DNA from 2 places in the Streptomyces sp. NPDC102283 genome. Region 1 is predicted to be linked to the other one. Evidence: riboswitches for the same ligand, from Rfam matches in the RefSeq annotation. Region 1 holds a riboswitch; the other holds the start of a gene.
The links. Region 1 has a riboswitch for glycine ahead of gcvP (aminomethyl-transferring glycine dehydrogenase). Riboswitches for the same ligand answer to the same signal wherever they lie in the genome.

Region 1 (7,123 bases):
CGTGCGCGGCGGCGGGGATCACCTACCGCCAGTTGGACTACTGGGCCCGTACGGGACTGGTCGAGCCCAGTGTGCGCCCGGCCTACGGGTCGGGGACCCAGCGTCTCTACAGTTTCCGGGACGTGGTTCTCCTCAAGATCGTCAAGCGGTTCCTGGACACCGGGGTCGCCCTGCAGAACATCCGCACCACGGTCCAGCATCTGCGGGCCCGCGGTTTCCAGGATCTTGAGCGCATGACGCTGATGAGCGACGGGGCCACGGTCTACGAGTGCTCCTCGCCCGACGAGGTCGTCAGCCTGCTCCAGGGCGGGCAGGGAATCTTCGGGATCGCCGTGGGCGTCGTCTGGCGGGACGTGGAGGCGGCGCTCTCGCAGCTGCACGGCGAGCGGGTCGACACCGGCGAGACGCTCGTCGGTCACAACCCCGCCGACGAGCTGGCGCGGCGCCGGAACCGCGCGGTCTGATCGCCCCCGAGGGACGTCACGGCGGGCGGCACGCACACGACGACGGGACGGTCCGGCACCTCACGGGGCGCCGGACCGTCCCGTTGTCAGTGCCGTAGGGCAGCATCGACGGTGTGAGACCCGCGCCCACCATCCTTCACCTGGACATGGACGCCTTCTACGCGTCGGCGGAGCAGGCGGCCAAGCCGAGCCTGCGCGGCAAGGCGGTCGTGGTGGGCGGCCTCGGACCCCGCGGCGTGGTCGCCACGGCCTCGTACGAGGCCCGGCGCCTGGGCGTGCACTCGGCGATGCCCACCGCGCAGGCCCGGCGGCTCGCACCGAACGCCGCCTACCTGGTGCCGCGCTTCGCGCTGTACCGAACGGTGAGCGACCAGGTGATGGAGCTCCTGGGGCGGCTGTCGCCCCTGGTGGAGCCGCTCAGCCTGGACGAGGCCTTCGTGGACCTGGAGGCCGGCGGGACGGCCGACGACGCGGCGTCGGCCCGTGCGACGGGTGAGGGGCTGCGGACGGCGATCCGCGCGGTGACCGGCCTCAGCGGATCCGTCGGGCTGGCCGGTTCCAAGATGCTCGCCAAGATCGCGTCCGAGGAGGCCAAGCCCGACGGGCTGCTGCTCATCGAGCCGGGCACCGAGCGTGAGCTGCTGGCTCCCATGTCCGTGCGCACCCTGCCGGGGGTCGGACCGGCCACCGGCGACCACCTCAGACGCGCCGGGATGACCACCGTCCACGACCTGGCCGAGGCGGGCGAGGCGGAGCTCGTACGGCTGGTCGGCAAGGCCCACGGCCACGGGCTCTACCGGATGGCGCTGGGGCTCGACGACCGGCCGGTGGTCGCCGAGCGGGACGCCAAGTCCGTATCGGTGGAGGACACCTTCGACGTGGACCTGCACGACCGGGTGCGGGTGCGGGCCGAGGTGGAGCGGCTGGCGGTCCGGTGCGTGGAGCGGCTGCGCGCCGCCGACCGGTCGGGGCGCACGGTGGTCCTGAAGGTGCGCCGCTACGACTTCTCCACGCTGACCCGTTCCGAGACGCTCAGAGGCCCCACGGACGACCCCACAGTGGTCCGTGAGGCAGCTGGGCGGCTGCTGGAGTCCGTCGACACCACAGGGGGCGTACGGCTGCTGGGAGTCGGCGTGACGGGGCTGGCCGACTACACCCAGGAGGACCTGTTCGCCCAGGCCGCCGACGCCCGGGAGCTCGCTCAGCGGACCCAGGAGGAGCACCGGGCGCCGGTGGAGGGCGACGGGGAGGAGGTGGCGGCCGAGCCCGAGCCCGACGGCGCGGAGCTGCTCGCCGCGCGGCGCTGGCCCGCCGGGCACGACGTGCGCCACGAGGAGCACGGGCACGGCTGGGTGCAGGGGAGCGGAGTGGGCCGGGTCACCGTCCGGTTCGAGGAACCGTGGAGCGCACCCGGCCGGGTGCTGACGTTCCGCGTCGACGATCCGCAGCTGCGGCCCGCCGACCCGCTGCCGCTCGTCCGTGACGCGGCCGACTACTCCTCCTGGCCCGCCAGCCTGCCGAAGTCCCGGTCGGGCGCCGACGCCTCCGGGGGCGGGGAGTCCAGCCCGTAATGGCGATAGAGCTGCAGTTCCTGCTCGGGCGAGAGGTGCCTGCCGACGCCGAAGTCCGGCGCACCTTTGATCAACGCGCGGTCGAAGGGAACGCGCAGCGCGTCCTCGACGAATTCGCTGGGCTCCAGGGGGACGAAGGCGTCCCTGCTGAACAGGCCGGTGCGGACGGCCGCCCACTCGGGCACGCCCGTCGCGTCGTCGAGATAGACCTCATCCACCGTTCCGATCTTGGCGCCCTTGCGATCGAATGCCTTGCGGCCGATCAGGCGGCGCGGATCGATATCGGTCTGCACGGTGCCTCCCACTGGTCGCAACTGCTCAGGGTGGACGCTGTCGCTCCACCAGCACCACACAAGTGCAGATCCGTGGCGTCGGCCACTCGAGGAATCCGGCACGGTGGCCGCTGGTAGGCTGACAGTGGCTGCTGACCCCGTGCGGGAGAGTCCTCCGGTGCAGAATCCGGAGGCGCCGAAGGAGCAACTCCTCCCCGGAATCTCTCAGGCCCCCGTACCGCACGGACGAGGTCACTCTGGAAAGCAGGGCGATTCCGTGCGGGCGCAGGCCCAGGCGGACTCGACCCTCACCGACGGTGAAAGTCGGCACGCCTCAGGGCGGGCCGGTGAAGCTCTCAGGTTGAGATGACAGAGGGGGAGGCCGTTCGGGCACCCGCGCCGTGGTGCCCCTCGCAGGTCGTGACAGACCAGGAGGCCTCCACCATGACCCCCCGTCGCACTCCGCTCTCCCAGCTGGAGCAGGGCATTCCGTTCGAGCAGCGCCACATAGGGCCCGACGCCGGAGCCCAGGCGAAGATGCTCGCCCAGGTCGGCTACGGCTCCCTCGACGAGCTCACCGCCGCCGCGGTGCCCGACGTGATCAAGAGCGCGGAGGCCCTGAACCTTCCCTCGGCGCGCACCGAGGCGGAGGTCCTGGCCGAGCTGCGGTCGCTGGCCGACCGCAACGAGGTGCTGGCCCCGATGATCGGCCTCGGCTACTACGGCACCTTCACGCCGCCCGTCATCCTGCGCAACGTCATGGAGAACCCCGCCTGGTACACGGCCTACACGCCGTACCAGCCGGAGATCTCCCAGGGCCGGCTGGAGGCCCTCCTCAACTTCCAGACGATGGTCGCCGAGCTGACCGGGCTGCCCACCTCCGGCGCCTCGCTGCTCGACGAGGGCACCGCGGCCGCCGAGGCGATGGCCCTCGCCCGGCGCGTCGGCAAGGTCAAGAAGGGCGTCTTCCTGGTCGACGCCGACACCCTGCCGCAGACCGTCGCGGTGATCGAGACCCGCGCCGAGCCCACCGGCGTCGAGGTCGTCGTCGCCGACCTGAGCGACGGCATCCCCGCCGAGATCGCCGAGCGCGGCGTCTTCGGCGTGCTGCTCCAGTACCCGGGCGCCTCCGGAGCCGTGCGTGCCATCGAGCCCGTGATCGAGCAGGCCCACGAGCTCGGCGCGATCGTCACCGTCGCCGCCGACCTGCTGGCCCTCACGCTGCTCACCTCGCCGGGCGCGCTCGGCGCGGACATCGCGGTCGGCACGACCCAGCGCTTCGGCGTCCCGATGGGCTTCGGCGGCCCGCACGCAGGCTTCATGGCGGTCCGCGACAAGTTCGCCCGCTCCCTGCCCGGCCGCCTCGTCGGCGTCTCCGTCGACGCCGACGGCAACAAGGCCTACCGCCTGGCCCTCCAGACCCGCGAGCAGCACATCCGCCGCGAGAAGGCCACCAGCAACATCTGTACCGCGCAGGTCCTGCTCGCCGTCATGGCCGGGATGTACGCGGTCTACCACGGCCCCGACGGGCTGCGGACGATCGCCCGGCGCACCCACCGCTTCGCCGCGATCCTGGCCGACGGCCTGCGGAGCGCCGGCGTCGACGTCGTGCACGGCGCGTTCTTCGACACCCTGACCGTGCGCGTGCCCGGCAAGGCCGCCGGCATCGTCGCGGACGCCCGGGAGCGCGGGGTCAACCTCCGCCTCGTCGACGCCGACCAGATCTCCATCGCCTGCGACGAGACCACCACCCGCGCGCAGCTCTCCGCCGTCTGGGCCGCCTTCGGCGCCGAGGGCGACATCGAGGCGCTGGACGCGACGGTCGCCGACACGCTGCCCGAGGGGCTGCTGCGCTCCGACGACATCCTGACCCACCCGGTCTTCCACCAGCACCGCTCCGAGACCGCGATGCTGCGCTACCTGCGCAAGCTCGCCGACCGTGACTACGCGCTGGACCGCGGCATGATCCCGCTCGGCTCCTGCACCATGAAGCTGAACGCGACCGCCGAGATGGAGTCGATCACCTGGCCCGAGTTCGGCGCCCTGCACCCCTTCGCCCCTGCCGAGCAGGCGCAGGGCTTCCTCACCCTCATCCGTGAGCTGGAGGAGCGCCTCGCCGAGGTCACCGGCTACGACGCGGTGTCCCTCCAGCCCAACGCCGGTTCCCAGGGCGAGTTCGCGGGTCTGCTCGCCGTCCGCGCGTACCACCGGGCCAACGGCGACGACCAGCGCACCGTCTGCCTCATCCCGTCCTCCGCGCACGGCACCAACGCCGCCAGCGCCGTCATGGCGGGCATGAAGGTCGTCGTGGTGAAGACCGCCGACGACGGGGAGGTCGACATCGCGGACCTGCGCGCCAAGATCCAGCTGCACCGCGACGAGCTGGCCGTGCTCATGATCACCTACCCGTCCACGCACGGAGTGTTCGAGGAGCACGTCGCCGACATCTGCGGCGAGGTGCACGACGCGGGCGGCCAGGTCTACGTCGACGGGGCCAACCTCAACGCGCTGGTCGGGCTCGCCAAGCCCGGCAAGTTCGGCGGCGACGTCTCGCACCTGAACCTGCACAAGACCTTCTGCATCCCGCACGGCGGCGGCGGCCCCGGCGTCGGCCCGGTCGGCGTCCGCGCACACCTCGCCCCGTACCTGCCCAACCACCCCCTCCAGCCCGCCGCGGGCCCGGAGACCGGTGTGGGCCCGATCTCGGCCGCCCCGTGGGGCTCGGCGGGCATTCTGCCGATCTCGTGGGCGTACGTCCGTCTGATGGGCGGCGAGGGCCTCAAGCGAGCCACTCAGGTCGCCGTGCTGGCCGCGAACTACATCGCCAAGCGCCTGGAGCCGCACTTCCCGATCCTCTACAACGGCCCGGCCGGTCTGGTCGCGCACGAGTGCATCGTGGACCTGCGCCCGATCTCCAAGGCGACCGGCGTCTCCATCGACGACGTGGCCAAGCGCCTGATCGACTACGGCTTCCACTCGCCGACCATGTCCTTCCCGGTGGCCGGCACGCTGATGATCGAGCCGACGGAGAGCGAGAACCTCGCGGAGCTCGACCGGTTCTGCGACACCATGATCGCGATCCGCGCCGAGATCGAGAAGGTCGCCTCGGGGGAGTGGAGCGAGGACGACAACCCGCTGCGCAACGCCCCGCACACGGCGGCCGCGCTCGGCGGCGACTGGGACCACGGCTACAGCCGCGAGGAGGCCGTCTTCCCGGCCGGAGTGTCCGCCGCGGACAAGTACTGGCCGCCGGTGCGCCGCATCGACGGGGCCTTCGGCGACCGGAACCTGGTCTGCTCCTGCCCCCCGCTGGACGCGTACGACGACTGAGACGGACCGCGGTGGGGCGTGCGCCGTGAGCGGTGCACGCCGGACATGCGTCGGGGCCGGTGCGGAGATCTCTCCGGGCCGGCCCCTGTTCGTGGATCCGTTCTCAGGCGGCCTTCACCACGCCGGCCGCCAGTGGCCGGTGCGGGGCGATGATCTGCCCGTCGGGCAGCAGTTCGCCGGTGTCCTCGAAGAGCAGGACGCCGTTGCACAAGAGGCTCCAACCCTGCTCGGGGTGGTGGGCCGTCAGACGGGCGGCCTCCCGGTCGGGTGAATCGGCGGTGGGGCAGGGTGGCTGGTGCTGGCACATGGATGGGTTCTTTCGCTGCGTCGAGTCGAGTGTCCTGCGGCTGGATGAGGTGTTCATGGCCGCCCCCCGTATCAGTCGGTCCGGTCCCAGTGTTGCCCTACGGGGAGGATTCCGCAGGGATTTCGCTGCAGCACCCGTACTCCTCCCATGACGCATCACCCGCGCGGACGGTTCACCGCAATTGCACTGTCCCTTTGGGTGGTTCGGGGTGGCCGGATGGAGCTAGTCCGAGTGGGCAGCAGACCGCCCCCGCGGTGACCCTTTCCCCCGCCCGGAGTTCGGGCGGGGACAGGATCGCCACGGGGGCGGTCTACCGGGACGGCGCGCCGGTCAGGCGGAGCTGAGGAGCGGGCCGGGGGTCACGCGCAGCGAGATGACGGGCAGTAGATCGGCGACCCGGTGCGGGCGGTGGGCGGCGATGCCCGGCGGGGCCGGCGCCAGGGGCACCAGGACGTCCGTCGGCGCGAGCACCCCGCCGGCGGGGTCGGCCTCGGTGTCGCCGTGCAGCCAGAGGGTGAGCATGTACAACTCCGGGATGGACAGCAGCCGGGCCTGGCAGGCGGTGGCCGACGCCTCCGCCTGCCGGACCGCCAGCTCGGTCGAGGCGAGGTAGGGCCCCTCGAAGAAGTGCGAGAACGTCCAGCCGTCGGGGGTGAGCACGGTGTCCGCCGCGGCGACCGCGCGGCCCTCGCTCCTGATCAGGAAACGCCAGGCCGCGAGGCGTGTCAGAGGTGCTGTCATGGCGGGCGCGATCCGGTCCAGCACATGTACGGGAAGCGGTAGTTCGGGGCTCAGCGGTCCCTGGACGGACCGGAGAGCGGACGTGCGGGCCTCGCGGACGGCGGTGGGAGAACCGAGGGCCGCGAGAACACTGCGCAGGGCGGGCGCGGGAGCCGGGGGAACATGCAGCGGCATAGTGGGTCGCCTCTCACTTCGGAGACACGGTGACGCTTGGGCGGGTGCAGACGGCGCTGTCGGCATGTGGGCCTGAGACGGCCGGTGACGGGCGAGTCGTATCAACTCTCTGCCTCGTTGAGCGGAGTTTATATGACGCGTGTTCACACAGTGTTTCCACTAGCGGCCGGAGATATGTCGCGCAAGACGTCATCCGGCCTTCGAATCGCGGTATTCCTGGTGATTTGATCTGCCGTTGACGGCCCCGACCTGGCACCCTTCCGG
Region 2 (7,123 bases), on a different contig from region 1:
GCGACCGCTGTCGTGATCGCCCGGACAGCCCGGGACTTGAATATGCGCATGGGTCCACCCCTGGTTCGCCATGTGGTGAGCTTTGATGGCCGCACACTACAGACGGTGCCTGCCGCAAGAGAACAGTCCGGATAGCGGTGAGACCTAGTCGAGACCCGGACAGTTAACAAACCGTCCAGTTCCGGGACATCCTCACGGGGGAAGTTAACAAGCCGGACATCGACGAGTGTTCGACGCAGGGTGACCACGAGCGGCGAGCCGCGCCCGACCGCGCCGCCCCGACTCCCAGGGGCGGTCCGCGTGCGCCGGCTTGCCCGGCATGCTTCCCCTCACCAGTTCGCAGGCGCAGGTGTACGACCGGGAGTTCCGCCGGCGCGGAGTACGCGAACAGGGCTGGGGCCGGGGGCTGGTGGCCGTGGCCGCCCTCATCCGGCTCTGGCCGGCCTACCAGCTCTTCTTCTCGTTCAGCGTCGAATACGGCGCGAAGTCCCGTCCCATCGCGTGCGATTCCCGCGCCTTCCCCGGGGACGCCTCCTTTGATGCGTCGCACACCGAGACCGAGCGCGAGCGCTGCGACGCCGCACGCGACTGGGGGCCGATGCTCGCCGCCCTCCTGCTCTCGCTCCCGCCGGCCGCGGTCGGCACCGCGCTGTACGCCTCCGGCACGTCCGCGCTGCGCACCGCCGGTCACGCCGCGGAGGTCACGCGCCTGAACGCCGTCAACAGCCCTGAGCGGGCCGACCGGGGCCGCCCGGGGGCCCTTTCCGGGATCGGCCGGCCCCTTGAGGGTCAGCGGGGAAGGGGCGGGTAGCCGTAGCCGGGGGCGGCGGCCGGGGGCGGGCCCGCGGGGGCGTGCGCCTCGCGGTCGTAGAACGGACGGGCGTTCGCGCGCAGCCACATGCCGACCGGGTCGTACTCGTCGGACAGGGCGACGGTGGAGACGGGCAGCCCCTCGGGGACCGCGCCGACCGACTGCCGCATCATCTCGCGCACCGATTCGACGGAGGCGCGGCCGGTGTCGTAGAGGTCGAGGCCGATCGCGAGATACGGGACCCCGACCGCGGGGTGCACCCAGGCGCGGCGCAGGGAGCGGATCGCGGGGGTGCGGTGGGCGTTCTGGGTGAGCAGGGCGTAGAACTGCGGGAGTTCGATGGTGGGGTCGGAGAGCCGGAGCGGTCCGGCGGGCAGCCGGTCCAGGCCGGTGGCGATGCGCCGCAGGTCGAGCCAGGGGATGCCGACGCCGCCCCCGGGAGCGTGCGGATTGAGCCAGATACCCCAGCGGTCGGGGAACAGGGAGCGGGCGATGTCGCGTCCGGTGACCAGCTCGTGGGCGCGGTTCCAGCCGCTGGCGGACAGCTCCTGGGCGGAGGTGACGCAGGGGGCGTAGCCCAGGCCGTCGATCTCCATGTTGCCGTACTGGGCGTCCGGTGAGCCGGCCGTGCCGTGCCAGAGCAGCATCCAGATCCGGCCCTCGGCGACCGCGGCGAGCAGCGCCTCGTAGGCGTCGTAACGCCCGGGGGTCACCTGGCGCAGCATGTGCTCGACCTTCCCGGCCGCCGCAGTGCCTGACGCACTCACCCTGGGTTCCGCCCCTCGTCGATCCGTCGCGTGTCGATCCGTCGCGTTCGCGCAGACGCTCCCGGGCACACGGGAGCGACCACGCCATCAAACCAGCTTATGCGCCACTTCTGACACCGACTTGACGCCACGGTCCGACGGCACCGTGACCCGGCAGCCTTCCGCGGTCGTCAGTGGGCGTCCGGCCGGCGGTCAGTGGCCCTCGCGGCGGTCAGTGCCCCTCGCGGCGGTAGAACGGGCGCACCTTCTCCCGCACCCAGTCGCCGACGAGGTCGTCCGCCACGTCCAGCAGGACCAGATTGACCGGCCAGGGCACCTGGACCCGGCCGAGCGCGCGGCCGATGGCGTCCATCGGCGCGCTCTGTCCCGCGCCGTCCCAGGTGGCGAACTCGACGCCGACGAAGAGGACCGGGTCGCCGCCCTCGATGCTGGCCAGCGCCCGGCGGGCGGTGCTCACCACTCCGGTGGCCTCGAACTCCTCGGACACGGCGGCGAGGAAGTCGACCGGGTCGTGCTGCCAGTCCGGCTCGAACAGCCGGACCCGGCCGCCGGTGGCGGGCCCGTCCAGGGCGGTGCGGCCGGCCCGGCACAGCTCGGCGACGGCGGGCGGCGGAAGCGGTATGCCGACCGCGCCGCCCGGGTTCACGGCGATGCCGACCTGCGGGGGCAGGCCCCGGGCGAAGTCGCGGGCGGGCGCGACGGTGAAGGACATATGGCTGCCGACGCAGCTGAGGAACTGGGCCTCGGAGCTGAAGACGGGGACGAAGGCCGCGCCGTCGATCTCCATCATCGGCAGGTCGAGGTCCGCGCTCGCGGGGGTGCCACCGTTCGGCAGCGGCACCCAGACGGAGCTGCGGCCGAGCACCTCGACGAGGCGACCGCCCGCGTCGGGGACGCCGAGGGAGGCCGTCAGCACCTCTTCGAGCTCGTTGGCGGGCCACCCCTGCTGGGGGTGCGCCGGTGCGGGTGCCGGAATGTCCACTGCCTCTGCGCCCTCTCTCCACCGCTTCGGCCGCGCCGCGGCGGCCCTCTGCTCCGGCCAGCACCTTAACCGTCAGCGGGCGGTGGAGGCCTCGGCGGCCGTGAAGGAGATCCGGTCGAGCGCTCCCGCGGCCTCGCGGTCCAGCAGCACCGCGGAGGTGCAGCCGGCGGGCAGCAGCCCCTGCTCGGTGTCGCGGAGCAGCCGGGCGACCGCGTGCCGGTGGCGGGCGAAGGCGTAGCCGGAGACCCCGCGCCCACGCTCGCGCTGCCCCTGCCGCGCCACCTGGGGCGTCACGTCGAGCAGGATCAGATGGAGGGTGCGGCCCCGGCCCACGGCGTGCCGGGCGAGCCAGCGGCGTACCCACGTCTGGGTGCCGCAGTCGTGCACGACGACGGATTCACCGGAGCGCAGGGCGTTCCAGAGGCCGAGGTAGTGCGCGGCGCGGACCAGGGGGCGGTAGAGGGCGTAGGGCAGTAAACGGGGCAGGGCGGCGGCCCAGCTGTCGCGGGTGTTCTGGGAGTCGATGGCGCGGCCCCGCGCGGCCCGCCGGATGAGGGTCGACTTCCCGCTGCCGGGGAGTCCGGAGACCACGACGACGTCACCGGCGGTGAGATCGAGGCTGTACGGGGCACAGCTGTTACGCCCGCGCAGGTCACGTACCACCGGCGCGCCCTCCGTCAGCAGCTCCCGCACGGGAGCGCCGGGCTGTGCGGGCATCGCGCCGTCGGCGACCCCCGCGGTCGGTGCCGACCGCTGCAACGTCATCGCCCATCCCCCTGCCGTCGTGTCCCCCACGCCTGCCCCTGAAGTGTAAAGAAAAGGCAATGCGGCACAACCGTCCCAGGGCCTGTTGTAGCCGTATTCACCTGCGTGGGGACCGGACCCCCCACTCTCCCCCAATGCATGCGATGATGACCCCGCCAACTGCATACCGGCCGTTCGAATCCGCGCGGGAGAGTTCCGGCCACAGTGTGAGCCGGGCGCCGAAGGAGCAAGATCCTCCCTTGAATCTCTCAGGCCCCGTACCGCGTGGATGAGGCAGATCTGAAAAGCGAGCCGTTCCGCGGCTCCACCCAAGGTGCAAGCCGAGCCCCCTGATCCGGGGCGCCCTCCAGGGGCATACCCCGTCAGGGGCTATCGGCGAACCTCTCAGGTTCCGATGACAGATGGGGAGGATTCGTCCTGACGTCGTCATGCCCTGGAGCCGTATCCATGAGCACTGCCCCCCGTCTCACCGCCCTCGACGCCCTGCACCGCTCGCTCGGCGCCACCATGACCGACTTCGCGGGCTGGGACATGCCCCTGCGGTACGCCAGTGAGCGCGACGAGCACAACGCCGTACGCACCCGGGCCGGTCTCTTCGACCTGTCGCACATGGGCGAGATCACCGTCACCGGGCCCGAGGCCGCCGCCTTCCTGAGCTACGCGCTGGTGGGCAACATCGCCACCGTCGGCAACGGCCGGGCCCGCTACACGATGATCGTCCAGGAGGACGGCGGGATCGTGGACGACCTGATCGTCTACCGGCTCGGCGAGAGCGGGGCCACCGAATACATGGTGGTCGCCAACGCGGGCAACGCGCAGGTCGTGCTGGACGCGCTGACCGCCCGGGTCGGGGGCTTCGACGCCGAGGTGCGCGACGACCGGGACGCGTACGCGCTGCTCGCGGTCCAGGGCCCGGAGTCGCCCGCCATCATGAAGGCCGTCACCGACGCCGACCTGGACGGGCTGAAGTACTACGCGGGCCTGCCGGGCACGGTCGCCGGGGTCCCGGCGCTCATCGCCCGTACCGGCTACACCGGCGAGGACGGCTTTGAACTCTTCGTCGCGCCGGAGCACGCCGAGCAGCTGTGGCGGGCGCTGACCGAGGCCGGATCGCCGCACGGCCTGATCCCCTGCGGGCTCTCCTGCCGGGACACGCTGCGTCTGGAGGCGGGCATGCCGCTGTACGGGCACGAGCTGACGACCGCGCTCACCCCGTTCGACGCGGGCCTGGGCCGGGTCGTGAAGTTCGAGAAGGAGGGCGACTTCGTCGGGCGTGAGGCCCTGACCGCCGCCGCCGAGCGCGCCGAGTTGGCCCCGCCGCGCAAGCTGGTGGGCCTGATCGCCGAGGGCCGCCGGGTCCCGCGCGCGGGCTTCCCCGTCGTCGCCGACGGGAAGGTGATCGGCGAGGTCACCTCCGGCGCCCCGTCCCCGACGCTGGGCAGGCCGATCGCCATGGCCTACGTGGACGCGGCCTTCGCCGTGCCGGGCGCCGAGGGCGTGGGCGTGGACATCCGCGGCACGCACGAACCGTACGAGGTCGTCGCACTGCCGTTCTACAAGCGCCAGAAGTGACATCCCGGAAGGACCGGCGGCGACCGGACCTTTTCGACAGCGCGCAGACGTCATCGAAGTGACGCGCGCACAGACGTCACAGAAGTGACGTTCCTCCGTCTCACACCGTAAGACCACCGTTCATCAGCACTCCCCCGCGTACAGGAGAATTCAGGTCATGAGCAACCCCCAGCAGCTGCGGTACAGCAAGGAGCACGAGTGGCTGTCGGCCCTCGAGGACGGCGTGGCCACCATCGGCATCACGGAGTACGCGGCCAACGCGCTCGGTGACGTCGTCTACGCCCAGCTCCCGGAGGTCGGCGACACGGTGACCGCGGGCGAGACCTGCGGCGAACTGGAGTCGACCAAGTCCGTCAGCGATCTGTACTCGCCGGTGACCGGTGAGGTGACGGCGGCCAACCAGGACGTCGTGGACGACCCCTCGCTGGTGAACTCCGCTCCCTTCGAGGGCGGCTGGCTGTTCAAGGTGCGCGTCGCGGAGGAGCCGGCCGACCTGCTCTCCGCCGACGAGTACACCGCGTTCTCCGGCAACTGAGACCTTAAGGGACCCCCTGATGTCGCTTCTGAACTCCTCCCTCCACGAGCTGGACCCGGACGTCGCCGCCGCCGTCGACGCCGAGCTCCACCGTCAGCAGTCCACCCTCGAAATGATCGCCTCGGAGAACTTCGCTCCGGTCGCCGTCATGGAGGCGCAGGGCTCCGTCCTCACCAACAAGTACGCCGAGGGCTACCCGGGCCGCCGCTACTACGGCGGCTGTGAGCACGTCGACGTCGTCGAGCAGATCGCGATCGACCGGATCAAGGCCCTGTTCGGCGCCGAGGCCGCGAACGTGCAGCCGCACTCCGGCGCCCAGGCGAACGCCGCCGCGATGTTCGCGCTGCTGAAGCCGGGCGACACGATCATGGGCCTGAACCTGGCCCACGGCGGTCACCTGACCCACGGCATGAAGATCAACTTCTCCGGCAAGCTCTACAACGTGGTCCCGTACCACGTCGACGAGAGCGGCGTCGTGGACATGGAGGAGGTCGAGCGCCTCGCCAAGGAGTCCCAGCCGAAGCTGATCGTGGCCGGCTGGTCCGCCTACCCGCGCCAGCTGGACTTCGCCGCCTTCCGCCGCATCGCGGACGAGGTCGGCGCGTACCTGATGGTCGACATGGCGCACTTCGCGGGCCTGGTCGCGGCCGGCCTGCACCCGAACCCGGTGCCGCACGCCCATGTCGTCACCACCACCACGCACAAGACCCTCGGCGGTCCGCGCGGCGGCGTGATCCTCTCCACCCAGGAGCTCGCCAAGAAGATCAACTCCGCGGTCTTCCCGGGTCAGCAGGGCGGCCCGCTGGAGCACGTGATCGCGGCCAAGGCGGTCTCGTTCAAGATCGCGGCGGGCGAGGAGTTCAAGGAGCGCCAGCAGCGCACCCTGGACGGCGCGCGGATCCTGGCCGAGCGCCTGGTCCAGCAGGACGTCACCGAGGTGGGCGTATCCGTCCTCTCCGGCGGCACCGACGTGCACCTGGTCCTGGTCGACCTGCGCAACTCGGAGCTGGACGGCCAGCAGGCCGAGGACCGGCTCCACGAGCTGGGCATCACGGTCAACCGGAACGCCATCCCGAACGACCCGCGCCCCCCGATGGTCACCTCGGGCCTGCGGATCGGCACCCCGGCGCTGGCCACCCGCGGCTTCGGCACCGAGGACTTCACGGAGGTCGCGGAGATCATCGCCGCCGCCCTCAAGCCGTCCTACGACGCGGACGACCTCAAGGCCCGCGTGGTCGCGCTGGCCGAGAAGTTCCCGCTGTACCCCGGCCTGAAGTAACACCTGGCCTGCGGTTCCGCACGTTCGGACGGGGCACCGCGCACACTGAAAGAGTGAGCGCGGTGCCCCGACCCGTGTCCCCCGCGCCACCTTTTGCCCTGCTCGACCCGTTTGACCTGCTTGACCCGCGGGCCCCACCCCGGCCCGTTCCGCACCACCTGGCCCGTTCCCGCACCACCCAGGCAGACAACGGCGTCTTCCAACCTCAAGGAGTTCTCCCGTGGCCATCTCGGTCTTCGACCTCTTCTCGGTCGGCATCGGCCCGTCCAGCTCCCACACGGTGGGCCCGATGCGGGCCGCCCGGATGTTCGCGCGCCGCCTCAAGAACGAGGGCCTGCTCGCGCACACCGCCTCGATACGGGCCGAGCTGTACGGCTCCCTCGGCGCGACCGGCCACGGGCACGGCACGCCC

Region 2: linked by a shared signal. The riboswitch ahead of gcvT (glycine cleavage system aminomethyltransferase GcvT) and the one ahead of gcvP (aminomethyl-transferring glycine dehydrogenase) in region 1 are both predicted to bind glycine.

What each region holds. Positions count from the first base shown of each region.
Region 1 is NZ_JBIWLQ010000023.1:124,940-132,062, reverse strand. Features, by position in the region: gene ACIRJT_RS33490 (MerR family transcriptional regulator) at 1-464, shown strand, start outside; gene ACIRJT_RS33485 (DNA polymerase IV) at 578-2,035, shown strand; gene ACIRJT_RS33480 (PRC-barrel domain-containing protein) at 1,957-2,328, opposite strand; glycine riboswitch at 2,461-2,558, shown strand; gene gcvP (aminomethyl-transferring glycine dehydrogenase) at 2,752-5,637, shown strand; gene ACIRJT_RS33470 (DUF5999 family protein) at 5,741-5,944, opposite strand; gene ACIRJT_RS33465 (hypothetical protein) at 6,275-6,859, opposite strand.
Region 2 is NZ_JBIWLQ010000010.1:234,405-241,527, reverse strand. Features, by position in the region: gene ACIRJT_RS21515 (ABC transporter substrate-binding protein) at 1-50, opposite strand, end outside; gene ACIRJT_RS21510 (hypothetical protein) at 320-811, shown strand; gene ACIRJT_RS21505 (enhanced serine sensitivity protein SseB C-terminal domain-containing protein) at 790-1,536, opposite strand; gene ACIRJT_RS21500 (enhanced serine sensitivity protein SseB) at 1,790-2,560, opposite strand; gene ACIRJT_RS21495 (AAA family ATPase) at 2,633-3,325, opposite strand; glycine riboswitch at 3,501-3,598, shown strand; gene gcvT (glycine cleavage system aminomethyltransferase GcvT) at 3,773-4,897, shown strand; gene gcvH (glycine cleavage system protein GcvH) at 5,055-5,432, shown strand; gene glyA (serine hydroxymethyltransferase) at 5,452-6,711, shown strand; gene ACIRJT_RS21475 (L-serine ammonia-lyase) at 6,932-7,123, shown strand, end outside.